Regions from separate parts of the Buttiauxella sp. 3AFRM03 genome, predicted to be linked through region 1. Evidence: predicted binding sites of a transcription regulator. Region 1 holds the regulator's gene; each other region holds the start of a gene.
The links. Region 1 encodes CRP, which controls carbon source genes, mostly activating them, when cyclic AMP is high. Its sites were predicted from a motif close to ATGTGANNNNNNTCACAT; they were not measured.
Positions count from the first base shown of each region.

Region 2: a site for CRP is predicted at 2,320-2,337, ahead of serC (3-phosphoserine/phosphohydroxythreonine transaminase). Genes of this name have one in related genera too.
Region 3: a site for CRP is predicted at 3,683-3,700, ahead of serA (phosphoglycerate dehydrogenase). Genes of this name have one in related genera too.
Region 4: a site for CRP is predicted at 2,956-2,973, ahead of D8682_RS23080 (mannitol dehydrogenase family protein). Genes of this name have one in related genera too.

Region 1 is NZ_CP033076.1:3,400,241-3,407,888, reverse strand. It holds gene D8682_RS17265 (nicotinate phosphoribosyltransferase) at 1-471, opposite strand, end outside; gene prs (ribose-phosphate diphosphokinase) at 465-1,343, opposite strand; gene D8682_RS17255 (NUDIX domain-containing protein) at 1,519-2,247, shown strand; gene D8682_RS17250 (LysE family translocator) at 2,253-2,852, opposite strand; gene D8682_RS17245 (hydrolase) at 2,914-3,936, shown strand; gene D8682_RS17240 (YheU family protein) at 3,933-4,151, shown strand; gene D8682_RS17235 (phosphoribulokinase) at 4,325-5,209, shown strand; gene D8682_RS17230 (OsmC family protein) at 5,227-5,631, opposite strand; gene crp (cAMP-activated global transcriptional regulator CRP) at 5,945-6,577, shown strand; gene D8682_RS17220 (YccS/YhfK family putative transporter) at 6,669-7,648, shown strand, end outside.
Region 2 is NZ_CP033076.1:1,279,051-1,286,698, reverse strand. It holds gene ycaO (30S ribosomal protein S12 methylthiotransferase accessory factor YcaO) at 1-1,443, opposite strand, end outside; gene D8682_RS07630 (DUF421 domain-containing protein) at 1,582-2,274, shown strand; gene serC (3-phosphoserine/phosphohydroxythreonine transaminase) at 2,436-3,521, shown strand; gene aroA (3-phosphoshikimate 1-carboxyvinyltransferase) at 3,601-4,884, shown strand; gene D8682_RS07615 (M48 family metallopeptidase) at 5,070-5,828, shown strand; gene cmk ((d)CMP kinase) at 6,008-6,694, shown strand; gene rpsA (30S ribosomal protein S1) at 6,890-7,648, shown strand, end outside.
Region 3 is NZ_CP033076.1:3,840,963-3,848,610, forward strand. It holds gene D8682_RS19440 (oxidative stress defense protein) at 1-375, shown strand, start outside; partial or broken gene D8682_RS19445 (IS110 family transposase) at 461-1,446, opposite strand; gene argP (DNA-binding transcriptional regulator ArgP) at 1,766-2,665, opposite strand; gene rpiA (ribose-5-phosphate isomerase RpiA) at 2,833-3,492, shown strand; gene serA (phosphoglycerate dehydrogenase) at 3,896-5,134, shown strand; gene D8682_RS19465 (DUF2238 domain-containing protein) at 5,251-5,862, shown strand; gene D8682_RS19470 (5-formyltetrahydrofolate cyclo-ligase) at 5,865-6,461, opposite strand; RNA gene ssrS (6S RNA) at 6,487-6,670, opposite strand; gene zapA (cell division protein ZapA) at 6,712-7,041, opposite strand; gene D8682_RS19485 (YecA family protein) at 7,210-7,648, shown strand, end outside.
Region 4 is NZ_CP033076.1:4,624,714-4,632,361, reverse strand. It holds gene D8682_RS23100 (ABC transporter substrate-binding protein) at 1-418, opposite strand, end outside; gene D8682_RS23095 (YkgJ family cysteine cluster protein) at 557-811, opposite strand; gene yeiP (elongation factor P-like protein YeiP) at 978-1,550, shown strand; gene uxuA (mannonate dehydratase) at 1,664-2,857, opposite strand; gene D8682_RS23080 (mannitol dehydrogenase family protein) at 3,066-4,529, shown strand; gene D8682_RS23075 (GTP-binding protein) at 4,662-5,642, shown strand; gene D8682_RS23070 (phosphatase PAP2 family protein) at 5,685-6,392, shown strand; gene mepS (bifunctional murein DD-endopeptidase/murein LD-carboxypeptidase) at 6,814-7,380, shown strand; gene D8682_RS23055 (cyclic di-GMP phosphodiesterase) at 7,623-7,648, shown strand, end outside.

The DNA of each region.
Region 1 (7,648 bases):
GGTGGAGGATTTCCACAGTTCAGCAGAGAGCACGGTTTCAAGATAATTCACCAGCCAGAAAAATTCGTCTCGGGTATTGGTGATAGTCAGGACCGGAATTTTCATGCCGACTTTGCTGCCTTCATCTAATCCCTTGATATGCAAAGGCAGGTATCCCAGGCGATGCAATGCGCGGATCGGTTCAATCGCCACAGTGTCTTTACCGATATAGCTGTCCATGAGCTGCTTGTATTCAGCAACCACCTGCTCCTCAGGCGCGGCGAAAAACTTTTCATTAAACAGATCCACCATAAACCACTGCAAAAAGCCCTGAAGCCCGAAAAACACCAGCTTGCCGTCGTCTACCGGAGAATGAAAATAGTGGTCGCTGCGCGGGGTAAAGTTTGAATAAACCTTTGTTGTCCCCAGCGGATATTGTTCACGATGCGAAACCTTGTAGCCATCAATCGCCAGAATAGGGTTCATTAACATGATTTCATCTCCTGTGCCTGGAAGAGTGGCGCAATATCAATAAGTTCAACGCCTTGTTGCGCAGCCTCTGCGGGCGCAATGGATGTCGTCGTGTAGATTTTGTCGATCCCCTGATTCAGAAGATGTGCCACTCCTTTTGAAAAAAGACCGTGCGTCACATACAAACTGACACTCCGTGCGCCAGCCTTGCGCAGCACTTCGGCTGAACCTATAAATGTTCCTCCTGCGTCGCAAAGATCGTCGGCAATCAGCACGTCTTTCCCTGCCACATCGCCTGCAACTAATGCAAAACCGGTCAGCACGCCGCTTTCCACATCGCGCTGCTTGGTCATGATACCGAAGGTGCTCGCCCCGGTAGCCTGAGCCACCAGATGGATTTTTTTCAATGCGCCCGCGTCCGGGGCAATCAGCATTAACCGCCCTTCGCGTAATGCGCTAACCAGAGTGTCGCTCCCCTGTAGACAGACTTCCTGCGGGATAGCCACCAGATTATTAATGGCAGCAGCGGCAGCTTCGCTGTGAGGGTCAAGGACAAACACTTTGTCGAAACCGAGGGTATTGAGCTGCGTGGCAAACACTTTAAGCGCAAAACTATCTCCGGCTTGCATATGCCGATCCTGTCGGGCATAAGGCAGCCAGGGAAGTTCAAGGTGGCTGAAACGCACATCGCAAGCATGGCGAATCGCCTCCACCAACTGCGCCAACAGCATAAAATCATCCATGTTTTTCATTGCGCAGGCGCGAATCCGCATCAACTCTACACGTTTAGGTAACGTACCCTGCACCTTCAACCAGACCGCACCATCAGGAAACACACCGCTGTTAATTTCCGGGGTGATGCCATCCAGAGAAACCTCAAGTTTTATCGCCATAATGTCGTGTCCTTCCTCTTTATTTCGATTATTGTCCTTGTGACACATTTAATATTGTCCATAAGACAATATTAAGCAAGCACTATTTTTTGCCGATCCTGGTTGATAAAGGTTGTCAGTGGCGATGGACATCCGTAAATTTGTCCTAACGACAGTTTTAAGCGTACATATCGTTATGCGTTCTGAAGAAAGATACCTGAAAGATTATGATGCCTCGCGCTTCGCCTCTCCGATTGTCACTGTCGATAACGTATTGTTTTCGCTGGATAACAATGAACTAAGCGTATTATTGGTTAAACGAGCTAATCACCCTTATCAGGGGACCTGGGGGCTGCCCGGTGGGTTTATTGATATGACCCTGGATGAGTCCACGCGTGATACCGCCTTACGCAAACTGGTTGAAAAAACGGGCGTCATTCCCCCGTGGCTCGAACAACTGGAAACCTTCTCTGGCAAGTATCGTGATCCACGCGGCTGGAGCCTGACGACGGCCTGGTTCGCCCTGATCGCCAGAACCGATTGCCAGCCACATATTGAAAGCGTCAGCGATGCGAAATGGTTACCGACTCACCAACTGACGCAGCAGACTCTGGCCTTTGATCACGGTGAGATTATTACCCATGCGTTAAACCGGCTACGGCAAAAAACGCGCTATTCACTATTGCCGGTCTATTGCCTGGCAGAAGAGTTCACGCTCACGCAATTGCAGGAAGCGACAGAAATTATTCTCGGGCAGGCGATACAGCGCAAAAGCCTGATTCGCCGCTTTGAGGCGTCAGGCATGTTTGAAGATACAGGGAAAAGTAAGGCGACTGGGGCGCGTAAAGCGCGGCTTTATCGGAGAAAAGAAGGAGTGGATATCCATCTTTTCTCACGTAACTTGCTCAATGATACTGCCGGGTAGCGGCATCAATGCCAAATCAGCAACACACATGCCGCAGTCAGCAATCCCATAAAGACATTAAAGATTGTCCAGGCACGGCGGCTACGAAGTAGCTTGCCAATCATGCTGCCAAACGCAATCCAGATGATGCCAGCAACGATGTTGACCAGCGCGATACCGATGCTGATTAACACCACAGAGTGCAGGTACTGAGCACCCGCAAGGCTAAAACTTGCGACTGCACCTAGCGCCATCAACCACGCTTTCGGGTTGATAACCTGTAATAAACCACCCTGCCAGAATGGGATAGGTGACGGCGGCGGCGCATCGGTTTCCAGCGTTTCATAAGTCGCGGTGCCGATTTTCCATGCCAGCCATAACAGGTAAGCACTCCCGGCAATCTTCAGGATGAGGTGCAAAGCAGGATACAATAGGATTAAGCTACCGACGCCAAAAGCCACCAGCAACAAAATGCACTGCATCCCCAACATGATACCTATCATCAAAGGGAGGGTTCGCATAAAGCCGTAGTTGGCGCCGGAAGAAGTCAGCAACATATTGTTTGGGCCGGGTGTAATCGCCGCGACCCACAAAAAACCAAGCATTGAGAAGAAAAGCGTTTCCATGAAATGGGTGATCCGCACCCGGTAAGTTAATTAGCAAACTAAATGAAACTAACAGTGTGATATGGCCACGACAAGTCCCGCAGCATTGAATTTTAATCACGTAGACGATGAACAATTTCGTCCGTTAAAGGGTGTCAGTAATCCGCACCTGCAAACCATGCTCCCACGCTTAATTCGCCGCCGCCTCAATTTCAAACCTCACTGGCAGCGTCTGGATATGCCGGATGGGGATTTTGTTGATCTTGCATGGAGTGAAGACCCACGCCAGGCAACGCATAAACCACGGTTAGTCGTTTTTCATGGTCTTGAAGGAAGCCTGCACAGCCCGTATGCACATGGGTTAATTGATGCCGCGCGTAAGCAAGGCTGGTTGGGTGTGGTGATGCACTTCCGTGGCTGTAGCGGCGTGCCGAATCGCATGAAACGCATCTATCACTCCGGCGAAACCGAAGATGGCAGCTATTTCCTCAACTGGCTCTCTACACGTTACGGTAAAGCCCCCACGGCGGCGGTCGGGTTTTCTCTCGGCGGTAACATGCTCGCCTGTTTAATGGCAAAACAAGGCGCAGATTGTACGCTACAGGCCGGTGTGGTGGTTTCTGCCCCGCTAATGCTGGAGCATTGTAGCAAGCATATCGAGAAAGGTTTCTCGCGCGTTTACCAACATTATCTGTTGAATCTGCTGAAGAAAAATGCGGCACGTAAACTCAGAAGCTATCCGGGTACACTCCCGGTAGATATGCGCCAGCTTAAAGGAGTGCGTCGTCTGCGTGAGTTTGACGATTTGATCACCTCGAAGATTCATGGCTTTGCAGATGCTATCGACTACTATCGTCAATGCAGCGCCATGCCGTTGCTGCCGCAAATCAAAACGCCGACGTTAATCATTCACGCTAAAGATGACCCGTTTATGGATCACCATGTGATCCCCGACACAGCGATACTGCCTGCCAATATTGAGTATCAACTGACGCGCTATGGTGGGCATGTTGGATTTGTTGGTGGCACGCTACGGCGTCCGGAAATGTGGCTCGAGCAACGCATCCCGCAGTGGTTGTCTAAATTTTTGGACCCGTCATTATGATGATTCCCTGGCAAGATCTCCCCCCCGAAACGCTTGATAATCTGATTGAATCCTTTGTATTACGTGAAGGTACCGATTATGGTGAACAAGAGCGTTCGCTGGAGCAAAAAGTGGCCGATGTTAAGCGCCAGCTACAAAGTGGCGAGGCTGTGCTGGTATGGTCGGAGCTTCACGAAACGGTGAATATCATGGCTCGCGGGCAGCTTCGCGGCTAAGCGTTTATTCTATACTGCATAGTAAAACCACCCTCACCCTGGCCCTATCCCTGAGGGAGAAGGGGAAGAACCAAAGCGAAATCCGGACAGTCTCCTCTCCAGGGGGAGAGGGTTAGGGTGAGGGCCAGCCCTTACGAACACACACTTGTGATTACCCATGGAGTTGTTGCCTTATGTCAGCCAAACATCCGGTTATTGCCGTAACAGGTTCCAGCGGCGCGGGAACGACCACCACCAGCCTTGCCTTCCGCAAAATATTCCAGCAACTCAACCTGCGCGCTGCCGAAGTTGAAGGTGACAGCTTCCATCGTTTCACGCGTCCTGAAATGGATATGGCTATTCGTAAAGCACGCGACTTAGGCCGCCATATCAGTTACTTCGGTCCGGAAGCGAATGACTTCGGCCTGCTGGAACAAACGTTTATCGAGTACGGAAAAACCGGGCAAGGTAAATCGCGTAAGTATCTTCATACCTATGACGAAGCCGTCCCCTGGAACCAAATTCCTGGGACGTTTACACCGTGGCAATCGCTGCCTGAACCGACCGATGTGTTGTTCTATGAAGGATTGCACGGTGGAGTCGTCACCCCACAGCACGATGTGGCGAATGCCGTCGACTTGCTGGTTGGCGTAGTGCCGATTGTCAACCTGGAATGGATTCAAAAACTGGTGCGTGATACCAGCGAACGTGGGCATTCCCGGGAAGCGGTGATGGATTCAGTGGTGCGCTCAATGGACGACTACATCAATTACATCACGCCACAATTTTCACGCACGCACATTAACTTCCAGCGTGTCCCGACTGTCGATACCTCTAACCCGTTTGCTGCACGCGGAATTCCATCGCTGGATGAAAGTTTTGTGGTGATTCATTTTCGCGGGTTGGATGACATCGATTTCCCCTACTTGCTCGCCATGTTGCAAGGCTCATTCATTTCCCACATCAATACAATAGTGGTACCGGGCGGCAAAATGGGGCTGGCGATGGAATTGATCATGACGCCGTTAGTGAAGCGTCTGGCGGAAGGACGAAATATCAATAATCAGGGCGGCGAGTAACCGCCCTGTTTTGCACACTAGCCTTCAATGACTTCGTAGCTGTGCGTGATATTTACGGCTTTTTCCAGCATCAGTGCAACAGAGCAATACTTCTCAGCAGATAAATCAACCGCGCGGGAAACCGCGTTATCTTTTAGCTCTTTGCCTGTCACGATGAAATGCAGGTTGATGTGAGTAAAAAGACGAGGAGCTTCTTCGCGACGCTCAGAGGTCAATTTCACTTCGCAGTCGGTGACGTCGTAGCGGCCTTTTTGCAAAATAGAAACCACGTCGATTGCACTGCAACCCCCGGCAGCCATCAGTACCATTTCCATCGGGCTCGGTGCTTTATCGCCAGAATTACCGTCCATCAGAATCTGGTGTCCTGAAGCGGATTCACCAAGGAAAGTTAACCCTTCAACCCATTTCACACGTGCCTGCATGTTGCTTCTCCCATTGAAAAAATTACCTTCCAGAGTACGCGGATGCAGCAAAACTGGCAACGGAAGGCGACCTACGTCATGCTGAAACGAGACAATAGGAGACACCTGCCAAAAGCTATGCTAAAACAATCCGGATGCTACATTGATACATTGACGTAATGCATAGATGCAAAGGACGTCACTAATTACAGGCAGCAAGAATGACTTGCATGCCATCTCCCCAAAGTGGGGAATATTCTAATACTTGCAACGCCAGACAGGATGTTTAGCGTCCTGTCGTTGGTAGCCAGTTATAAACAGAGGATAACCGCGCATGGTGCTTGGCAAACCGCAAACAGACCCGACTCTCGAATGGTTCTTGTCCCATTGCCACATTCATAAGTATCCATCGAAGAGCACACTGATCCACCAGGGTGAAAAAGCAGAGACGCTGTATTACATCGTCAAGGGCTCTGTAGCTGTTCTGATCAAAGATGAAGAGGGCAAGGAAATGATCCTCTCCTATCTGAATCAGGGCGACTTTATTGGTGAGTTAGGGCTGTTCGAAGAAGGCCAGGAACGTAGTGCCTGGGTCCGTGCTAAATCTGCCTGTGAAGTGGCTGAAATTTCCTATAAAAAATTCCGCCAGCTGATCCAGGTAAACCCAGACATTCTGATGCGTCTTTCTTCCCAGATGGCTCGTCGTCTGCAAGTCACTTCTGAGAAAGTCGGTAACCTGGCATTCCTCGATGTGACTGGTCGTATCGCGCAGACACTGTTGAACCTGGCAAAACAGCCTGATGCAATGACTCACCCAGACGGTATGCAGATTAAAATTACCCGTCAGGAAATTGGTCAGATCGTCGGTTGTTCTCGTGAAACTGTCGGTCGTATCTTGAAAATGCTGGAAGATCAGAACCTGATCTCCGCTCACGGCAAAACGATCGTCGTTTACGGCACTCGTTAATTTCCGTTTCAAAAAAGGCGTGTTGCTTTATGGACACGCCTTTTTTTGTCTTTAAAATCCAAACACCTGCAACACAAAGTATGACAAGCATATGTGGAGAAGATTAATCTATCACCCTGAAGTTAACTATGCACTGCGGCAAACGCTGGTGCTGTGCCTTCCTGTGGGGATCGGTTTACTACTGGGGAATTTGCAGTTAGGTCTGCTTTTCTCGTTAGTGCCCGCTTGTTGCAACATTGCTGGTCTGGATACACCCCATAAGCGTTTTTTTAAACGCCTGATTGTTGGCGGCACTCTTTTTGCGACCAGCAGTTTAATCATGCAGCTTTTGCTGCTCTACACCGCGGTCCCATTGCCCATCATTCTTATGGTGATGGCGCTCTTGTTAGGCGTCACCGCTGAAATCAGCGCCCTGCACGCACGTTTGCTTCCGGCATCGCTGATTGCGGCCATCTTTACGCTAAGCATGGCCGGCAATATGCCTATCTGGAAGCCGATGGTGTTATATGTCTCCGGCACGATTTGGTACGGAGTCTTTAACTGGTTTTGGTTCTGGATGTGGCGTGAGCAGCCGCTGCGCGAAACGTTAAGCCTGCTCTATCGCCAATTGGCGGAGTACTGTGAAGCCAAATACGGCATGCTGACACAACATGCTGATCCCGAAACAGCGCTGCCTCCACTGCTGGCTCGCCAGCAAAAAGCCGTAGACCTGATCACCATCTGCTACCAACAGCTGCATATGCTGTCGGCGAATCAGCAGAACGGTTACAAACATTTGTTACGCTCTTTTCAGATAGCGTTAGATTTGCAGGAGCACATCTCCGTCAGTTTGCACCAGCCTGCCGAGGTGCAAAAACTTGTCGCGAAAAGCCATGCAGAAGCGGTTATTCGCTGGAATGCGCAGACCATTGCGGCACGCTTGCGCGTATTGGCCGATGACATTCTCTACCATCGTTACCCACAGCGTTTTACGATGGAGAAACAAATTGAAGCCCTCGAGAAAATTGCTCGCCAGAATCCGGACAACCCGGTTGGGCAGTTTTGTCATTATCACTTCAGCCGTATCGCCCG
Region 2 (7,648 bases), 2.1 Mb from region 1:
CGCTTGTTCGGTGTCACCGCCAGCCAGTGCCAGCATGGCTTTCAATTCACCAATACGCAGCGTATACCAGCCATTGTCTTTACCTGTCGCCAGACCAAGCAGCTCGCGGACACGGGTGAAATCATCGTGGCCTTCTTCATCTAACTGAGAAATCAGATCGAGATAATCTTGCTTCTCCCACTCACTGCCTGGTAATGACAGAATGGTGTCACGCAAGTGATAGCCCATACTGTTGTTAGCCAGCAGCAGATCTTCGGCAGGATAAATATCGGACATACCAGGAACGATGATGCGGCAAGCGTAAACATCAAGATGCTGGTAGTCAGCGATATAAACTTCCTGGTCTTCTGCATTAAAGATTGCCATCAATGTGGCAAATTCTTCTTCTGTGGTTCCAGAGAAGCTCCAGTCAACAAATGGATAGTCGGCATCTTGCTTGAACATATCCCAGGAGATCAGACCGCTGGAGTCGATAAAGTGAGTTTCGAGATTGGCATGCTCGGCAACTTCTTCGTCATCAAAGGTCGGAGGAGTGAAGACATCCAGATCTTTAAGGCCACGCCCCTGCAGCAGTTCAGTCACGGTACGTTCCAGCGCAACACCAAAATCAGGGTGGGCACCGAACGACGCAAAACACGTGCCGTTTGCTGGGTTGAATAACACCACGCAAATAACCGGATATTTGCCACCTAATGAACCGTCATACGCGAAGATTGGGAATCCTTCAGCTTCCAGAGTGGCGATTGATTCGACCACGCCAGGATAGCGAGCCAGCACTTCCTGCGGGATTTCCGGCAGGCTAATGCTTTCCGCGATAATGCGATTTTTAATGTAACGCTCAAAAACTTCTGAAAGTCCCTGAACACGGGCTTCGTTTGCGGTGTTCCCTGCAGACATCCCATTAGAAACATACAAGTTCCCGATGATGTTCATCGGAATATAAACGGTTTCTTGATCGGATTGACGGGTAAACGGCAGTGCGCAGATGCCGCGCTCTTCATTGCCGGATTGCAGATCAATCAGCATACCTGCGGTGACTTCGTTCTCAGGATCGTAAAACGCGCGCAGACGATCGTCGAGAATGCCTTCCGGCAGTTGCTCATCTTCAGGAATTGGGAACCACTTCTCGTTTGGATAATGCACAAACGGGCCATTGGCGATGGTTTTACCTAACCAGAAATCAGCAAAGAAATAGTTAGTCGACAAACGCTCGAAATATTCGCCCAGCGCTGAAGCCAAAGCGGCTTTTTTAGTCGCGCCTTTACCATTGGTAAAGCACAGCGCGCTGTCTTTATCACGGATATGCACTGACCAGACGTTTGGCACAGGGTTTAACCAGGAAGCTTCTTCTATATTAAAGCCAAGATCGGCGAGCTTGGTCTGGAAGCGAGCGATGGAATCTTCCAGTGCGGCATCTTTGCCAGGAATAAAGGTTTGAGTCATGAGGTTTCACTTTTGTCGTACGCAAAGCGCGCAATGATACGGGTTTTAGCCGACTGACACCATTGTCAGCAGCCAGCAGGCGGCGATAGCATAACAGGCTATGCTTACTGTCAGTAACCCACTGTAATGGCGGTAAAAATGAAGAGCTTTGATCTTCAACGTATGGCATTAAACGACGTCCCACTCGATTTTCTCTGGGAGGTCGCTTTTCGTAGCCTCTATACCTTTATATTAGTGTTCCTGTTTTTAAAGATAACGGGGCGGCGTGGCGTTCGGCAGATGTCGTTGTTTGAAGTGTTGATAATCTTAACGCTTGGCTCGGCGGCAGGCGATGTGGCGTTTTATCATGACGTACCGATGCTACCTGTGTTGATTGTTTTCGTCACATTGGGGCTGCTTTATCGTCTGGTGATGTGGCTGATGAGCCACAGTGAAAAACTTGAAAACCTGTTTGAAGGAAAACCTTCCGTCATTATCGAAGAGGGGGAGTTTTCCTGGGAAAAAATGAAGTCGCAAAACATGACTGAATTTGAGTTTTTTATGGAGCTACGCTTGCTGGGCGTAGAGCATCTCGGGCAAGTTCGTCTGGCGATACTTGAAACCAACGGCCAGATAAGCGTCTATTTCTTTCCTGATAAACTCGTCAGGCCGGGTTTACCGATTTTGCCTGAGCACTGCTGCGAACGGTTTATTAAAATGCCGGAAGATGCGGATTATGCCTGTATCCATTGCAGTGAAGTCGTGGCGTTGAATGCAAATGATGAAATTGCTTGCCCGCGCTGTGCTCATAAAGTTTGGGTTAAGGCCAGTACCGCCACGCGAGTGACCTGACGGGCATTTATCGGGTGTTTAATTCATCGATTAGATGAATCTGTTGTGTGATTTTGCGCACATTCCCGCAGCGCACCTGATTAACCATTGCAGCCTCCGCGAGTGAATGATAAAACCGATACCGTGAAAAAATCTTATTGCTCTTAGCGTGGTGAGGGGAAATGACTCAGGTATACAATTTTAGTTCCGGCCCGGCGATGCTACCGGCTGAAGTGCTTCGTCGTGCGCAAAGTGAACTCTGCGACTGGCAAGGCTTAGGCACCTCCGTAATGGAGATTAGCCACCGTGGTAAAGAGTTTATTCAGGTAGCTGAAGAAGCTGAAAAAGATTTTCGCTTTCTGCTGCAAATCCCCTCGAACTACAAAGTTTTGTTCTGTCACGGTGGCGGTCGCGGCCAATTCGCTGGTGTACCTTTAAACCTGCTGGGTGACAAAACTAGCGCTGACTATGTTGATGGCGGCTATTGGGCGAGTAGTGCAGTAAAAGAAGCGCACAAATACTGCACGCCAAATGTTATTGATGCGAAAGTGACAGTTGATGGCCTGCGCGCGCTCAAACCGATGAGCGAGTGGCAGGTTTCTGAAGATAGTGCCTACTTGCACTATTGCCCGAATGAAACCATCGACGGCATCGCAACTCACGAAATGCCAGACTTTGGCGATAAGGTTGTGGTTGCCGATTTCTCATCCTCGATTTTGTCGCACTCGCTCGACATTAGCCGTTTCGGCGTAATTTACGCTGGTGCTCAGAAAAACATCGGTCCAGCCGGTTTGACGTTGGTTATCGTGCGTGAAGATTTGCTCGGCAAGGCGCATAAAGCGTGCCCGTCAATTCTTGACTACACCGTGCTTAATGAAAACGACTCCATGTTTAATACCCCACCAACATTCGCCTGGTATCTTTCTGGTCTGGTCTTTAAATGGCTGAAGGAACAAGGTGGTGTGGAAGTCATGGACAAAATTAACCGTGAGAAAGCGAGCCTGTTATACGGTGTGATTGATAAAAGCGATTTTTACCGTAACGATGTTGCTCCGGCCAACCGTTCGCGCATGAATGTCCCATTCCAGTTGGCTGATAGCGCGCTTGATAAGCTCTTCCTCGAAGAGTCGTTTACTGCAGGTCTACACGCATTGAAAGGCCACCGTGTTGTAGGCGGAATGCGTGCTTCTATCTACAATGCGATGCCACTCGAAGGTGTTAAAGCGTTAACTAACTTCATGATCGACTTTGAGCGTCGCCACGGTTAATTGCTGCTCGTTGTTATTCTCCCCGCGGCATGGTTCGCGGGGTTTTTATTCTGTTTGAGTTGAGAGTATTTACCCCATGCTGGAATCCCTGACGTTACAACCCATCGCATTGGTCGACGGCACGATTAATCTTCCTGGTTCAAAAAGTGTCTCTAATCGCGCTCTGCTGCTTGCAGCACTGGCGCATGGCACGACTGAACTGACTAATTTGCTGGATAGCGATGACGTTCGTCATATGCTCAACGCACTGAAAGCATTGGGAGTAAGTTATACACTTTCAGCCGATCGTACACGTTGTGAAGTGACCGGCATGGGTGGGCCATTGCAAGCCGCGGGCGAGCTGGAACTGTTCTTAGGGAATGCGGGTACGGCGATGCGCCCACTGGCGGCGGCACTGTGTCTGGGTAGCAATAACATCGTGCTGACCGGTGAACCACGCATGAAAGAACGTCCGATTGGCCATTTGGTTGATGCTTTACGTCAGGGCGGCGCTCAGATTGATTATCTGGAACAAGAAAATTATCCGCCATTGCGTTTGCGTGGTGGTTTTAGCGGTGGCCAGGTTGCCGTCGATGGCAGCGTTTCCAGCCAGTTTTTGACCGCGCTTTTAATGACGGCACCGTTGGCGGAAAACGACACTGAAATCACTATCAAAGGTGACCTGGTATCGAAACCGTATATCGACATCACCTTACATCTGATGAAAACCTTTGGTGTGGATGTAGAAAACCGCGACTACCGCTGTTTTGTGATTCGTAGTAGCCAGCAGTACTCCTCTCCAGGGGCTTATTTGGTGGAAGGCGATGCCTCTTCAGCTTCTTACTTCCTTGCGGCTGGTGCAATCAAAGGCGGTACGGTAAAAGTGACGGGCATCGGTCGTAATAGCGTTCAAGGCGATATCCGTTTTGCCGATGTGCTGGAAAAAATGGGTGCGAAAGTCACCTGGGGTGATGATTTCATCTCCTGCGAGCGCGGCGAATTAAACGCCATTGATATGGATATGAACCATATCCCAGACGCAGCAATGACTATCGCTACTACGGCTTTATTTGCCAAAGGTACGACCACTCTACGTAATATTTATAACTGGCGTGTAAAAGAAACTGACCGTTTGAGCGCTATGGCAACTGAACTGCGTAAAGTGGGCGCAATAGTGGAAGAGGGGGAGGATTACATTACCGTGACTCCACCAGCTCAGCTGCAAGTTGCTGAAATTGGAACTTATAACGATCACCGTATGGCTATGTGCTTCTCGCTGGTGGCGTTGTCAGATACTCCAGTGACCATCCTTGATCCGAAATGTACGGCAAAAACTTTCCCGGACTATTTCGAACAGTTAGCACGTATTAGCACCCTCAAGTAATGCACCACCACTTGCTCCGGTAACGTTGAGTGCCGGAGTAAATTCTCAATATCCTGCATAAGATCAACTCCGTTTTCGTACCTCCGCTTTCATTGCACCCGCTTGTACCACTGTTAATCTCACGTCCGATTTGATCAACAAATCGATGATTTATTTCATGTATAGCTCATCAACGGAAGATAACTATGAAGACTTTCAAAAAGGTAGTATTGGCAGTGTTAATGGCGGGGTCTCTGGTAGCGTGTAAGAACATGAATGGCGATAAACTGGCATCGTCCGGAATGTCGGCCTTCAAAGCCGCAACACTCAGCGATGCGGATGTTAAGGCAGTGGCAAACCAGTCCTGTAAGCAGGCAGATAGTGAAAACCAACTCGCGGGTAAATCCAGCAAATATGCCAAACGCTTGAACAAAATTGCCAAGGCTCTTGGGAATCAGATCGACGGAACACCAGTGAATTACAAAGTTTATTTGACCAGCGATATCAATGCCTGGGCGATGGCCAACGGCTGTGTACGTGTCTACAGCGGCTTAATGGACATGATGACCGATAACGAAGTTGAAGGTGTTCTTGGTCATGAAATGGGTCACGTAGCCTTGGGTCATTCAAAGGAAAAACTGCAAACAGCCTATGCCACTATGGCGGCCAGGGATGCAGTTTCTGCAACCAGCGGAGTGGCATCACAGTTATCTCAGTCACAACTTGGTGATTTAGCAGAAGCGGCGATTAATGCGACGTTCTCGCGCAGTGAAGAGTCAGAAGCGGATGATTTCTCATATGATCTCCTCAAAAAACGCAAAATAAATACTCAAGGACTGGCAAGCAGTTTTGATAAGCTTGCAACGCTTGATGGTGGTGCATCGAAGTCTATGTTTGATTCACATCCGCCATCAGTTGAACGTGCACAACATGTCCGTGACCGCATAGCAGCAGATAAAAAATAAACTACCTCTCTGAATTTGGGGCTGGTTTTTTCCAGCCCCACCTCAAGTTGCGCAATTCTTCTACACTCAACCTCATTAAAGACGATAATTGGCAGGAAAGATAACGGTCAGGATTCTGGCAGCGTATAATATGCGGCGTTTCTATTTTAGGTCCGTAATTCCAGCAAGAGGAGAGTACGATGACGGCACCCGCCCCAGTAATAACAATTGATGGTCCAAGCGGCGCAGGTAAAGGCACGCTGTGTAAAGCCATGGCGGAAGCGTTACAGTGGCATCTGCTTGATTCTGGAGCAATTTATCGAGTTCTGGCATTGGCGGCCTTACATCACCAGGTTGATGTAACCTCCGAAGATACGCTAGTCCCACTTGCTGCCCACCTTGATGTGCGTTTTGTTGCCAATGAAGGCAACCTGGAAGTCATCCTTGAAGGAGAAGACGTCAGCGCAGAAATTCGTACTCAGGAAGTTGCGAATGCAGCCTCTCAGATAGCTGCTTTCCCACGTGTTCGTGAAGCATTGCTGCGCCGTCAGCGCGCATTCAGAGAAGCGCCGGGACTGATTGCTGATGGCCGTGATATGGGCACCGTGGTTTTCCCTGACGCACCAGTAAAAATCTTCCTTGACGCCTCTTCTGAAGAGCGTGCGCGTAGACGTATGCTACAGTTGCAGGAGAAGGGCTTTAGTGTTAACTTTGAGCGCCTTTTGGCAGAAATAAAAGAACGTGATGACCGTGACCGTAATCGTGCAATAGCACCGTTAGTGCCCGCCGCAGATGCGCTGGTGCTGGATTCAACCAGCATGTCCATTGACGACGTCATCAAACAAGCGCTTACTTATGCGCAGAAAATTTTAACACCAGCTCAATAGTGAATATTGCGCTGGTGTAAGTTTTGTCATATTTGTCATGATATTGCCATAGTGGTATCCTGACATATCGGGTAGTTTTTTACCCCTGTAACCTAAACCCTGTCGGCATGGAGCCAATGGCGGGGTATGTGAAACAACCCCATTCGGCGGGACGCTAAATGGACGTTAAACTAAAGAACCTTGAAGATTAACAACATGACTGAATCTTTCGCTCAACTCTTTGAAGAATCCCTGAAAACAATCGAAACCCGTCCGGGTTCCATCGTTCGTGGCGTAGTAGTTGCTATCGACAAAGATATCGTACTGGTTGACGCTGGTCTGAAATCTGAGTCTGCAATTCCTGTAGAGCAGTTCAAAAATGCTGCTGGCGAACTGGAAATCCAGGTTGGTGACGAAGTTGATGTTGCTCTGGACGCTGTTGAAGATGGCTTTGGCGAAACTCTGCTGTCCCGTGAAAAAGCTAAGCGTCACGAAGCTTGGATCACGCTGGAAAAAGCTTACGAAGAAGCTGAAACTGTGGTCGGTATCATCAACGGCAAAGTTAAGGGTGGCTTCACTGTAGAGCTGAACGGTATTCGTGCGTTCCTGCCAGGTTCACTGGTAGATGTTCGTCCGGTACGTGACACTCTGCACCTGGAAGGCAAAGAGCTTGAGTTCAAAGTCATCAAGCTGGACCAGAAGCGTAACAACGTTGTTGTTTCTCGTCGTGCAGTTATCGAATCAGAAAACAGCGCAGAACGTGATCAACTGCTGGAAAACCTGCAAGAAGGCATGGAAGTTAAAGGTATCGTTAAGAACCTTACTGACTACGGTGCATTCGTTGATCTGGGCGGCGTTGACGGCCTGCTGCACATCACTGATATGGCATGGAAACGCGTTAAGCATCCAAGCGAAATCGTGAATGTTGGCGATGAAATTACCGTTAAAGTACTGAAGTTCGACCGTGAGCGTACT
Region 3 (7,648 bases), 440 kb from region 1:
GACAAAATGAACGAGTTGCTTGATGGCGCGCTGAAAGCGGGTCTGAACGAAATTCGTTCCGTATCGCTTGGTGTAGCAAACCCAGAACAATACAAAGATAAAGCGCGTAAAGCGGCTATCGACGATGCATCTCGTCAGGCGAAACTGTTAGCCGAAGGCTTCAACAGTAAGCTGGGGCCGGTATATAGCGTGCGTTATCATGTTTCTAACTATCAGCCGGCGCCGATGGTGCGGATGATGAAAGCTGACGCAGCTGCACCAGTTTCTGCTCAGGATACCTACGATCAGCAGACTATTCAGTTTGATGACCAGGTTGATGTGGTGTTTGAACTGGGAGCGGCTTCCGCTCCGGCTACAGCCCCAGCAGCACAGTAAGACATTGATAGATGGTGGATGACGCTTGCGCTTATCCATCCTACAAAATCGTAAAATCGTAAAATCGTAGCTACCGTCTTGGACGTCAAGCGGTAGCTGCATAATTTTCATCCCATGGTAATCGGGTTTTCAGTACGCCGAAGCACATATGTACCAGCTTACGCATCACTGCACCCAGCGCCGCTTTTTTCGCCTTACCTTTCGCTACCAGCCTTTCATATATCGCCTTCGCGGGTTTATTCCACCGGATTGCACTCAGGGCTGCTACATACAGTTTGGCTCTGACTATTGAGGGGCCTGTTTTTGACATATGTGCCCGCCCGCGTACCGAACTGCCGGACACTCTCTCCACCGGTGTTATTCCCAGATACGCTGCCACCTGCGAGGCACTTTTGAACGTCCCGTCTTTCAGTAGTGCCAGCATCTCCCGTCCCACCTGCTCCTTCACACATTTATCGATTTCAGCAGCTCCAGATCGGCCTTCAGTCCCGGGTCGTTATCTGTGTGGTCAGTAATGAGCTTTTCTATCCGTTCCAGTTCATCACTCAGCCAGCCGTTTGTCCGCTCCAGTGAGCCTATGACCTCCCGTGGTGTCGAGGTTGAATGCGCTTTTTCAAGCCGGTTGGCCGTCCTCTGCACATCCTCTTTCAGCGCGTCGCGCTGACGCAACAACGCCCTGAGTTTACGGACTTCAACTGACGGTGGGACCCAGGCATCGGGATGCTTCAGCTCGCCATAACAGGCCAGCACAAATGCGTCCACTGTGTCATTTTTCGTGAGGATATCCATTCCGCAGGCAAACTCACGGACACGGTATGGATTGGCCATGCAGACAGAAATCCCCGCATCATGAAGCCCATACGCCAGATTCTCATGGTAGATACCCGTGGCTTCCATCACGACTGTCATATTATCAGAGGCGCATTTTTGGGCCTCCAGCCAGTCGATGATTTTGCGGGCCACACAGGGTTCATTGGTGAAGACTTTCTGCTTTTTCTTACCCTTAATACCGGCAACAAGCAGACAGACATCTATTTTATTTTTGCTGATATCAGCACCGAGAAAAGCCATATTTCATCTCCTTCCACGTGAACCAACACGCCATTCCAGCCTTGTACATGCGAAGTCAGAGCTTCTGGTTACCGTTCGGATTTTGAGTGGCGTGAAAGGTGAAACGGAGGGCTTAAGCTACGTCGGAAGATCGAGGTCTTCAGGTCGGATACAAGCTTCCTCCGTTTCATGTAACCGGTAGCTAACCAGCTACCGGTTCAAGATACAAGGTCGGATGACGCTTGCGCTTATCCACCCTACAAAATCGTAAAATCGTAGGTCGGATAAGCGTTAGCGCCATCCGACAAAAAAAAGGCCGCTATTGGATTGCGGCCTTTTTCTATTCTGCGTCCTGCCGTAGAACCTTATGCCCGTACTCAAGCAGCGCGTCGGTGACATTTCTCATCATGCGGCTTTCTGGTGCGAAGCGGTGCCAGTACAGCATGCGGCGCTGCATCAAGCCTGGCGTCAGGTCGATCAATTCGCCGTTTTTCAGCTCTCTTTCGATTTGCAGATGCGGGATCATGCAGCATGTGGTGCCCTGACGTGCCAATTGTACAAACGCTTCCGATGAGTTAACGATGTGGCACGGGACGCTACCCGGCGACAGATCGAAGTTCTGTTGTAAGAACGCCTGGTGCATATCATCGAGATGGTCGAACGCCACGGCAGGGGCTTTTAACAGTGCCGAGCGGGTAACTCCGTTCGGGAAATAACGCGCGGCAAAGTCTTTCGAACCGACAAACAGATAATCCAGCGCTCCAAGTCTGTCGACCAGGCAGCTTGGCAATGGCTGTGGTTGAATAGAAACCGCGCCAACCACTTCACCACGGCGCAGGCGTTCCTGGGTTCGGGTTTCATCTTCAACCTGAAGATTCAGACGAATAGGGGAGTCGGCCAGAACCGGCGCTAAAGCAGGCAGCAACCAGGTTGCCAGGCTGTCGGCGTTGACCGCAAGTGACAGCAGTAGCGGGGTAGAACCGGTTTGTTCATCGCCCAGCCACTCTTCTTCAAGCAGTTCGACCTGACGCAGTAATGCCAGCAACTTTTGCCCTTGCTCGGTTGGACGAGGCGGAACAGTGCGTACTAACAATGGCTGGCCGAACATATTTTCCAGTTGCTTGATACGTTGCGAGACGGCGGATTGAGTAATACAGAGTTTTTGAGCGGCGCGCTCAAACCCTCGTTCACGAATTACGGCATCCAACGCCTGTAGCGTTCTATAGTCCGGGCGTTTCATTGTTGTTTGCTGACTCCTGTTTTTGTTATGGCTGCACTATGACATAAATTTGCCGCTGATCCAGACCAAATCCGCAATGTTCGTCCGAGTTCTGCGCCAATCGCAGGACATTTTTTGGCGGCTTGCTCTATAATGCGCGTCAGTTTTCACAGCACAGGCAATTAACCATGACGCAGGATGAACTGAAAAAAGCAGTCGGCTGGGCAGCATTACAATACGTGCAACCAGGCACTATCGTCGGTGTGGGTACCGGCTCAACCGCCGCACACTTTATTGATGCTCTTGGGACTATCAAACATCAGATTGATGGTGCCGTTTCTAGCTCCGACGCTTCCACCGCCAAACTGAAAAGCCTTGGTATCACTGTTTACGATCTCAACGAAGTGGATACCCTCGGTATCTATGTCGATGGTGCAGATGAGATCAACGGCCAGATGCAAATGATTAAAGGCGGCGGTGCAGCACTGACCCGCGAAAAGATCATCGCGTCTGTCGCGGAAAAGTTTATTTGTATCGCCGATTCGTCCAAGCAGGTAGGCATCCTGGGTAACTTCCCACTGCCAGTGGAAGTCATTCCAATGGCTCGTAGTTGCGTGGCGCGCGCACTGGTCAAGCTGGGCGGTCGCCCGGAATACCGCCAGGGCGTAGTAACCGATAACGGCAACATCATTCTTGATGTTTACGGCCTCAGCATCGTTGAGCCTATCGCGCTCGAAAATGCGATTAACGGTTTGCCAGGCGTGGTCACCGTGGGGCTGTTTGCTAACCGTGGTGCGGATGTTGCGTTGATTGGTACTGCTGATGGTGTGAAAACCATTGTGAAATGATCTGGGGGGCGTTTTATACCCGTCATACTTCAAGTTGCAGGGGTGTTGGCTGCACTCACAAACCCGAATCACTTACCTGAGTAAGCTCATCGGGATTTGCTCACTTGCCGCCTACCTACAACTCGAATTATTTTGGGTATATACGCCCCATATCCATATAAAAAATGACAAAATAATCTAACGCTAAATTTGGTGACATATGTCACATTCATGCCAACCACCTGCTGTTCATTCCTGATTCTCTCTGCTACTCAGAGTTTTGTGCTGCCCCATGCCGCTTATTCCTTTTTTGCTTTGCGGACTGCGCAATCGTTTATATTGCCCCGCCCGTATTTTTTGATATTTTGGCAGAAGGGTGTCTTATCACACAGCACAACATCAGTACTAAAAATAGGGTCGGGAAATGGCAAAAGTATCACTGGATAAAGACAAGATTAAATTCCTGCTGGTGGAAGGTGTACACCAGAAAGCCGTGGATAACCTTCGCGCAGCAGGCTATACCAACATCGAATACCATAAAGGCGCGCTGGACAGCGATGCCCTGAAAGAGTCGATCCGTGATGCGCATTTCATCGGTCTGCGTTCCCGTACCAACTTAACTGAAGATGTTCTGGCCGTGGCTGAAAGGCTGGTGGCTGTCGGCTGCTTCTGTATTGGTACAAACCAGGTCGACCTGGATGCTGCCGCTAAACGTGGCGTTCCGGTGTTTAATGCCCCATTCTCTAACACGCGTTCTGTAGCAGAACTGGTTATCGGCCAACTGCTATTACTGCTGCGTGGCGTTCCGGAAGCTAACGCCAAAGCACACCGTGGTGTGTGGAATAAACTGGCGGTTGGCTCTTATGAAGCACGCGGTAAAAAACTCGGCATTATTGGTTACGGCCATATCGGGACTCAGTTGGGGATTCTGGCTGAAGCGCTGGGTATGCACGTTTACTTCTACGATATCGAAAACAAACTGACGCTGGGTAACGCGACTCAGGTTCAGCATCTTTCTGACCTGCTCAACATGAGCGATGTGGTGAGTCTGCATGTGCCTGAAAATGCCTCTACCAAGAACATGATTGGCGTCAACGAACTGGCGCTGATGAAGCCGGGCGCACTGCTGATCAACTGCGCACGTGGCACGGTTGTTGATATTCCTGCATTGTGTGATTCGCTGGCGCGTAAGCATCTGGCAGGTGCTGCAATCGACGTATTCCCGACTGAACCGGCAACTAACAGCGATCCATTCACTTCGCCACTGTGTGAGTTTGATAACGTGATCCTGACTCCGCACATTGGCGGCTCGACTCAGGAAGCACAGGAAAACATCGGTCTGGAAGTGGCTGGCAAACTGGCTAAATATTCCGATAACGGTTCTACACTCTCTGCGGTGAATTTCCCGGAAGTTTCTCTGCCGTTACACGGTGGCAGCACCAGCCGTTTACTGCACATTCACGAAAACCGCCCGGGGATTTTGACCGCGCTGAACCAGATTTTTGCCGAGCAGGGTATCAACATCGCCGCTCAGTATCTGCAAACCACTCCGCAGATGGGCTATGTGGTTATTGATGTCGATGCCGAAGAAGATGTTGCTGAAGCTGCGCTGAAATCGATGAAGGCGATTCCGGGGACTATCCGCGCCCGTCTGCTGTACTAATTAAATAATTGGGGAGCTAATCTGGCTCCCCACTTGACTCTTAAAATCCGTTTCCAGAGTTGTTTTTTTCGCGTGTCCCACTGATAGTTAAGCTTTTAGTCATACGGCGAAGCTACATGACCAGTACATTCTTAAAATCCGGTGCCTTTATACTTCTGCTGATTCTCATCTATACGGGGTTTAGCACTACGGATCGGCTCACCTGGCTGATGGAAGTGACTCCAGTCATTATCATTGTTCCTCTGCTTTTAGCGACCCACTCGCGTTTTCCCCTTACGCCATTGCTCTATTTTTTGATTTTCCTGCATGCCATTATTTTGATGGTTGGCGGTTTATACACCTACGCCAAAGTGCCGATGGGTTTTGAGGTTCAGGAGTGGTTGGGTCTGAGTCGTAATCCCTATGACAAACTTGGCCATTTTTTCCAGGGGCTAGTTCCTGCGCTGGCGGCACGTGAGATTTTGATTCGTGGTGGCTATGTTCATGGGCGCAAAATGGTCGCGTTTCTGGTGTGTTGCATAGCACTCGCCATCAGTGCCGTATATGAACTGATTGAATGGGCGGCAGCGCTGGCATTGGGGCAGGGGGCTGACGAGTTTTTGGGGACTCAGGGTGATATTTGGGACACGCAATCAGATATGTTTTGTGCGCTTCTTGGCGCACTGACCACGGTCTTGATATTGCAATACTGGCATACCAAACAACTGCTCAAGCTGCGTATCGCCTGACGCTACCATTCCCAAACTCGCGATGGCGTCACCACTGTGGGCAAGGGAATATCCCACTCTTCAGCGGGTAAGGCCGGAACATGCTGGCAATCATGTGCCAGCCCAACCGGCCACAAACCATGCTGCTGCCAGTTTTGCAACGTCCTGTCGTAGAAACCACCGCCCATTCCCAGCCTTTGTCCTTGCTCATCAAACGCGACTAATGGCGTAATCAGCACATCCAGTTTATCCAGCGGCAATACATCACGGACATCAAGCTTCGGCTCAAGAATTTTCAGGCGATTCATCACCAAATGGCTATTTTCGCTATAGCGCAAAAACAACAGATTGCCTTTGCTGAATGGATGAAGCACCGGTAGATAGACCGATTTTCCTGCTCGCCATAACGCACGGATGAGTGGTGTGGTGTCCAGTTCGCCATCAAATGACAAAAACAGGGCGACGGTACCGGCATCGGTTACCGGCTGATATGCCAGCATTCGTTCGGCTGCAAGATGAGCAAAGTGTTGTTGTTCAGTGGGGGTAAGCGCACGGCGTCGTTGCCGAATGTGTTGTCTGATTTCTTGTCGAAGCGATGGAATTAGCTGAATTTTCGTCATAGCGATGACTGGTTGGTAGAAAGAGGGAATCTCCGAGATGCCGCCGCAGGCTGTAACCCTTGAACCCTTGGTTCAAGGTGAATGCAGCGTCAGAATCATCAGGCTTCTCGGACGGACCGAGCATGCTCACAGAATCTGGAGCACCACATTCTTGTGGTATGAAATATCGGCTCAGGGGACTGGCCCGCATGCAAACATCTCAGAGAAATTTGGTCTTCAAAGTTACTCTACCATAGGTAACCGTGAAGTGTTATTCAAAATTTGGACCCTGTCTTTCAGTTATGCGACCTTGCTCAAGCAACGCTTGTTCGATGGTCTGCTGTAACATCCGAATACGTTCTTCCATGTTAGAAGCGTAGTCGCGGGTTTTCGATTTTTCCTGAGCCAATTCGTAGCAAATGTTCAATGCTGCGATGAAAACTAACTGCTCAGTATTTGTGACTCTAGTGCGAACTTTTAAATCTTGCAACCGCTGATCAAGCTCTTGAGCCGCAAGATTCAGTGCATCCTGTTGTTCAGGCGGACAATTCACGCGCAATGAACGACCGAAAATTTGGATATCGACTGGTTGTGCAGACATGCCACCTTCCTGCTGTTAACTCGCCTGCCTCTCGCTAACCTGTGCCAGGCTACGAAAGGGGCGTCACTATAGCTATCCCGAAATGAAGATACAAGCCCTTTTCTGGTGCCTTGGGGTCCCTGGTGGTAGCATAACATGAACTCTCACAGCCAACGATGGCGAATGCGCATGTCTATACAGAACACTATGCCTGACTACGACTTAGTCGGCCAACTATTGAACCAACAAGGTGTCGGTATGACGCCTTCAGAAATGCACGGCTTAATCAGCGGTATGCTATGCGGTGGTAATCAAGACACCAGCTGGCAACCGCTGCTTCATGACCTGACAAACGAAGGCCTGGCCTTCAGCCAAAACCTTGCGGATACTCTGCGCCAGATGCATGGTGCAACCGGTGATTCGCTTGAAGATGACGGTTTTCTGTTCCAGCTTTACCTGCCAGATGGCGACGACGTAACGGTATTCCAGCGAGCTGATGCGCTGGCGGGGTGGGTAAACCATTTCTTACTTGGCCTGGGTGTCACGCAACCTAAGCTCGATAAAGTGACCGGTGAAACCGGTGAAGCTATCGACGATTTGCGTAACATCGCGCAATTGGGTTACGACG
Region 4 (7,648 bases), 1.2 Mb from region 1:
CAACGTGTGCCGCGGCTAAATAGTCAGCAAAGGGGCTGGCAATCGCCGGGTCAACTGCCCGCTGCCAGCCGGTGACAAAATCTTGCGCCGTCAGCGCCGATCCGTCTGACCACGTTAGTCCAGGACGTAAGCTGAAAATGTAAGTTTTTCCATCGTCACTTTTTTGCCAACTCTGTGCCTGCGCGGGTTGGGGATTCCCTTCGCCATCCAGCCATATCAGCCCTTCAAAAAGATCCAGTGCCACCTGCGCGGCAGTATTTTCCTCCACTTTTTGCGGATCAATGCTGTTCGGATCGCTGTGATTGTTATAGCGGAAAATTTGCTGGGGGGAGAGCACGGTTCCTGGTGGGATTTCAGCGGCCTGCAGAGGCAGCACTGCCATCAGGCTGACCAGCCATAACAGTAGATTTTTACTCATGGTATTTCCTTTTCCCAATGATTGATTCCTGCTGATAGATTCAGACAGGCAAAGGCAAGGAATTTATATCATGATCAACATGTTAAATATTTGACCCTATTCTGGTTATGGTAGAATAAACGGCCAGGATATGGGCCGTTAAGGGGCCGTCGCCGCTTCGAGATATATCAGATAATCCATGGCTTGCTGGCGCGTGGTGCCACACATTTCACGCGTGGCTTGCAGACTGGCGCAGACCTTCGGCCTGAGCGGAGAAAGAAAAATTTTACAACGCATGTCAGCGCCAAGTTGAATGCAGGATGTATTGGCCGGCTTGCCATGCGGCATGCCAGGGATTGGGCTTGATACGGAAGGCGCGGTACAACATGCGCCGCAATCGGGACGACAGTCCATCTGCAATGCTCCGGTGGGCTGACAAGGATCTGGACTGTAGCAGTAGTCACGTGGCTTTACTATGTGCATTTATCGGCTTTCAGCAGTGAATCCGCTTGCCTGAAACTCGCCCCGCGAGTAATTTGTCGCAATATTTTCGACTCTCAATTTTTTACAGGAAACATCGATGGCAAGAGCTAACGAAGTCAAAAAAGGTATGGTACTGAATTACAACGGCAAACTGCTGATTGTTAAAGATATTGATATTCAGGCACCGAGCGCACGTGGCGCTGCAACCCTCTATAAAATGCGTTTTTCTGATGTCCGTACTGGCCAGAAAGTTGAAGAACGCTTTAAAGGTGACGATATCGTCGACACCATTACCCTGACCCGCCGTTACGTTGATTTCTCTTACATCGATGGCAACGAATACGTGTTCATGGATAAAGAAGATTACACCCCGTATATCTTCTCTAAAGATCAGATTGAAGACGAGTTGCAGTTCATTCCAGAAGGCGGCATGCCAGACATGCAGGTTCTGACCTGGGATGGCCAACTGCTGGCACTTGAACTACCACAGACTGTGGATCTGGAAATTGTTGAAACCGCACCAGGCATCAAAGGCGCGTCAGCAAGCTCCCGTACCAAGCCCGCAACGATGTCGACTGGCCTGGTGATTCAGGTTCCAGAATATATGGTGACCGGTGAAAAGATCCGCATCCATATCGCTGAAAAGCGTTCTATGGGTCGTGCAGATTAATTGCTGTTTAGAATGCAAAAACGCGCCAATTGGCGCGTTTTTTTATGTCTGTAAAACCCCCTCATCCCGACCTTCACCCTGAGGGAGAAGGAGACAATCAGGGAATTTTTAGCTTACTTCAGCAAGTCCGGGAACAGGGTCTGTTTCAGAGCCAGTTCCACACCGCGTACTTCAGCCAGACCTTTCAGGCGGCCAATTGCTGAATAACCAGGGTTGGTTTTCTTGTGCAGGTCGTCAAGCATCTGGTGGCCGTGATCCGGACGCATTGGGATCGGACGCACATCACCGGCATTTTTACGACGCTGTTCTTCAGTCAGAATCGCTTTCACCACCGCAACCATGTTCACATCACCTTGCAGGTGCGCGCCTTCATGGAAGGTTTTCGGGTTATCTTCGCGGCAAGTTGCGCGCAGATGGGTAAAGTGAATGCGATCGCCGAAGGTTTCAATCATCCGCACCAGGTCGTTATCAGCGCGAACGCCATAAGAACCGGTACACATGGTGAAGCCGTTATAAATGCTGTTGACGGTTTCTTTCAGCCACTGCATATCTTCAATGGTAGAAACGATACGCGGCAAGCCAAGAATTGGACGCGGTGGATCGTCCGGGTGAACTGCCAGACGCACGCCAACTTCTTCTGCTACGGCAACAATCGCACGCAGGAAGTACGCCATGTTTTCGCGTAATTGATCTTTGCTGATGCCGTCATATTCCGCCAGACGCGCACGGAATTGGTCCAGGGTGTAACCCTCTTCCGCACCGGGTAAACCGGCAATGATATTGCGGGTCAGTTTTTCTTTTTCGGCATCAGACATATTGTTGAAGTAGTCCAGCGCCTGACGCTGCTCTTCTTCGCTGTAATCCGCTTCAGCGCCTTTGCGCTTCAGGATGTGCAGCTCAAATGCCGCAAAGGCAATCTGGTCAAAACGCAGGGCTTTTGAGCCATCTGGCAATTCATATTCCAGGTCGGTGCGCGTCCAGTCCAGAATTGGCATGAAGTTGTAGCACACGGTGTCGATGCCACATTCTGCCAGGTTACGAATGCTTTGTTGGTAGTTTGCGATATGCTTATCGTAGTCACCGGAGTGAGTTTTAATTTCTTCGTGCACCGGGATACTTTCTACTACAGACCAGGTCAGCCCTTTCGCTGCCAACACGGCTTGACGCTCTTTAATGTCAGCAACCGGCCACACTTCGCCATTTGGGATGTGATGCAGAGCAGTAACGACACCGGTCGCGCCCGCTTGACGCACATCATCCAGAGATACCGGGTCTTTTGGGCCATACCAACGCCATGTTTGTTCCATCGACAGTTCCTCAGTTAAGTTGTCATACCAATTATAAATGCTGTATTGACTACTACCATACCGGATTCTTCTTTTCGGTCAATTTTTGCGGTGATATTGGTTGATCCAGCTCACATTAAAGGGATAAAGCCAGCACACCAATTTAATTTGTTGTCATATAACTTTAGACTGCGCAATGTTACTAATTCGTTAATCAGGATTTACAATTATGAATACAATTGCTTCGGTCACGCTCCCCGCCAGCGTTCAGCAGCCACGCTATGATCGCAAAGCGTTAAAAACCCGCATCGTCCATTTTGGTTTTGGCGCATTTCATCGTGCACACCAGGCGTTGTTAACCGATCGGGTACTCAATAAATTGGCGGGCGATTGGGGCATTTGTGAAATTAGCTTGTTCAGTGGCGACAAACTGATGAGCGCGCTGCGGGCCCAGGATCATTTATATACCGTGCTGGAAAAAGGCCGTGACGGTAACCAGGCAATTATTATTGGTGCGGTGAATGAGTGCCTGAACGCAAAACTTGATGGCCTTGATGCAATCATTGAGAAGTTCTGCGAACCGCAGGTGGCGATTGTTTCCCTGACTGTGACTGAAAAGGGTTATTGCATCGACCCGGCGACCGGAAAACTCGACAATAGTAACGAACGAATTATTCACGATTTGCAAAATCCTGCCGAGCCCCATTCTGCACCAGGCATTCTGGTGGAAGCACTTAATCGCCGTCGCGAGCGCGGGTTGTGTCCCTTTACCGTACTTTCCTGCGACAACATTCCCGACAACGGCCATGTCGTTCGCAACGCGGTTATTGGCATGGCAGAAACGCGCAGCCAGGAGTTAGCCGACTGGATCCGTGAGCACGTGACCTTCCCAAGCACCATGGTCGACAGAATTGTCCCTGCGGCAACGCCGGAATCACTGCAAGAAATCACCGATGCCTTAGGCGTAGAAGATCCGTGCGCGATTTCAGGCGAACCGTTTATCCAGTGGGTGATTGAAGATAACTTTGTCGCTGGCCGCCCGGCATGGGAAGAAGTGGGTGTTGAGATGGTCGACGACGTGATGCCATGGGAACAAATGAAGCTGCGCATGCTTAACGGCAGCCACTCTTTCCTCGCGTATCTCGGCTATCTGGCGGGCTATCAGCACGTCAATGATTGTATGGCTGATAACAATTTCCGCCTGGCTGCGCATCGCTTAATGATGCAGGAACAAGCGCCGACACTGCGCGTGACTGGTGTCGATTTGCAGCAGTATGCACATAAGTTACTCGACCGTTTCGAAAACCCGGCGCTGAAACATCGCACGTGGCAAATCGCGATGGACGGTAGCCAGAAACTGCCGCAACGTATGCTGGAAAGTGTGCGCTGGCATCTCCAGCAAGGTGATGAATGGCCTTGTCTTGCACTGGGCATCGCAGGCTGGATGCGTTATGTCAGCGGCACTGATGACGCTGGCAATGAGATTGATATTCGTGATCCGCTGGCCGGAAAAATAAAAATGCTGGTTGAAGGCAGCACTGCTGAAGAACGGGTACTCGCCCTACTCAACCTGCATGAAATCTTTGGTAGCGACCTGCCTGTTGATGAACAATTTGTTGCCCGTATCCAAATTGCGTGGAGCGAATTATGCAACCTCGGCGCGCGCGAAGCAGTAGCAAAACTGGTCGATTAATTTAACGATCTATGCCCTTAAACGCGCTGAACAAGGAAGCGAGGCGCGTTCAGTCTTCCTTTTTTCATCAATATTGTTCAGGATTGTGATCATTCAATCACGTAAGGTTTACTAAACCTGTCCGGAGCACCTGTGACTAAAACCAACCTTATTACCGGCTTTCTCGGTAGCGGTAAAACCACCACCATTCTGCATTTGCTGGCCAATAAACCTGAGCATGAAAAATGGGCTGTGCTGGTGAACGAATTTGGCGAAGTCGGCATCGATGGTGCATTGTTAGCTGACAGTGGCGCATTGTTGAAAGAAATCCCCGGCGGTTGTATGTGTTGCGTGAATGGTTTGCCAATGCAAGTTGGCCTGAACACGTTGCTACGCCAGGGTAAACCCGACCGTTTGCTGATTGAACCAACCGGCCTCGGGCATCCCAAACAAATCCTTGATATGCTGACCGCTGAAGTTTACCAACCGTGGATAGAGCTCAACGCCACGCTCTGCTTGCTGGATCCTCGCCAATTGCTTGATGAACGCGCAATTAATAATGATAACTTCCGCGATCAGCTGGCTGCCGCCGATATTATTATTGCCAATAAAGAAGACCGGGCCTGCGATGAAAGCCGCAATGCATTGGCCGAATGGCAACAGCGCGAAGCTGCGGGGCGTGAAATTATTGCAGCGAGTAACGGCAACATCGACATCCGTCTTCTCGATAGACCACGTATAAATCTCCGCGAGCTTCCTTCCAGCCCTGAACACAGTCACAGCCACGCCGCATCAAAGGGGCTTGCCGCGTTAAGCCTGCCGGAGCATCAACGCTGGCAACGCAGCATTAATAGTGGCCAGGGTTATGTTGGTTGCGGTTGGATTTTTGATGCCGATACACTTTTTGACACTGTCGGGATTCTGGAATGGACCAGACTTGCCCCCGTCGACCGCGTGAAAGGTGTGCTGCGAATTGCGGAAGGTCTGGTGCGCATTAACCGCCAGGGACTTGATTTCCATATTGAAACGCAAAATGTCGCACCACCGGACAGCCGCATCGAGTTAATTCATAGCGGTGAAGTTGACTGGAACGCACTGCAAACTTCCCTGTTGAAGTTACGTTTAAGTTTGTAAGTCTACCCTTTCGCCCTTTGTTAAAATGCCTCGTGATATTGTATGAAAAATCTTCGATTATCAGTAATCCTGGCGCTGAACGCGCTGGGTTTAGCCCTATTTTTTAGTTGGTATCTACCCCCAAGCCACGGCTATTGGTTCGTAATCGATTCAAACATTTTCCATTTCTTTAACCAGGCGCTGGTTAAGAGCCATACCTTTTTGTTACTTGTTGCTGTGACCAATAATCGGGTGTTTGATGGTATTTCGTTATTAGCGATGGGTTCACTGTTTTTCAGCTTCTGGCGTAAAGAATCAGCCACCGGTCGCCGCCGCATGTTCATCATGGGGATTGTGATGCTATTTTGCGCAGTGATTATTAATCAGCTCGGCCATTTGATTCCGGAATCTCACGTCAGCCCTTCGCTGTATTTCACCGATATTTATCGCGTCAGTGAATTGCTGCATTTCCCGACGAAGGATGCTTCCAAAGACAGTTTCCCTGGCGACCACGGGTTAATGTTGCTGATTTTCACTGGCTTCATGCTGCGCTATTTCGGCAAAAAAGCGTTTGGTATTGCCGTTATTATTTTCCTGATTTTCATGATGCCACGCATGATGATTGGCGCACATTGGTTTACTGATATCTTCGTAGGCTCGCTCTCTATTGCGCTTGTTTGTTTGCCATGGGTGCTATTAACCACAATAAGCGACGGGTTAATTAGTCTGTTGGATCGCTATTTACCGGAACGCTCCAATACAAATAATTAACATCTGAAAAACACGAATGAATCCCAATCATCAGAGAATGGAATGAACTCTGATGATTTTTCATCTCGCCATCAAAAAAGGCTAATATTTAACCTTTACATTTCCCCACAAAAATGAAGTGATTGCACATATAAACACCAATCACGATTAACAAATGAGCAATATTCTTTATCGTTTATTAACATCACAATTTCTTATAAAAAATCAGTGAAAACCACTCGCCACGTCTGTGTTGATAGGGTACCCTCGGATACGTTTTGTGCTTAAAGCCAAATCATTCTCAGTGTGAATAAATTTGTGCGTCATGCCACAGTTTTGCGTATAAGCAATTGTTTCATGGCGTTCAGGTAATTAGTCTCGTCACGTTGGCATTTTGCATAACGATATTTATCGTTAAGGACTTCAAGGGATAACAAACATAATGGTCAAATCTCAGCCTATTTTGAGATATATCTTGCGGGCGATTCCCGCAATTGCTGTGGCAGTAATGCTGTCAGCATGTAGTTCGACAAACACCGCAAATATGCATTCTGAGACGCATGCAGTCGGCAATAAAGATGGTTTTTTACTGCAAGCTTCTCAGGATGAATTCGAAGAGATGGTCCGTAATGTAGATGTGAAAACACGTCTCATGGATCAATATGCAAGCTGGAAAGGCGTTCGTTATCGTCTTGGCGGCAGCAATAAAAGCGGTATTGATTGTTCAGCATTTGTACAACGCACATTCCGTGAACAATTTGGTTTAGAGTTGCCTCGTTCAACTTCTGAACAACAGGACTCAGGTAAATCGATTTCACGTAATAAATTACGTACTGGTGATTTAGTTCTGTTCCGTGCAGGTTCGACCGGTCGACATGTTGGTATTTATATCGGCAACAATCAGTTTGTACATGCTTCCACCAGCAGTGGTGTGACGATTTCAAGCATGGACGAACCGTACTGGAAGAAGCGTTATAACGAAGCCCGACGCGTACTGAGCCGCAGTTGATGCGGTTCTTGCAGACAGTTAATCCCTTGGCTGTTTGCAAGAAAACAATTCGACGAGACAAGAAGCGCTGCCCAGGCAGCGTTTTTTATTGTCTGAAATTCAGTAAGTTCTAACAGTAAACGATTCCAAAATGATCATAATTTCCGTTAGAAACTTTATGACGCAATGGCAGTTTTTGCGTTATAGTCCAAAAAAACGCAAATAAACCATAAGTCTCTTGCGCTTGCAGGAACCCGTTATCCATGTTTTCGAAGAATATATTTTCACG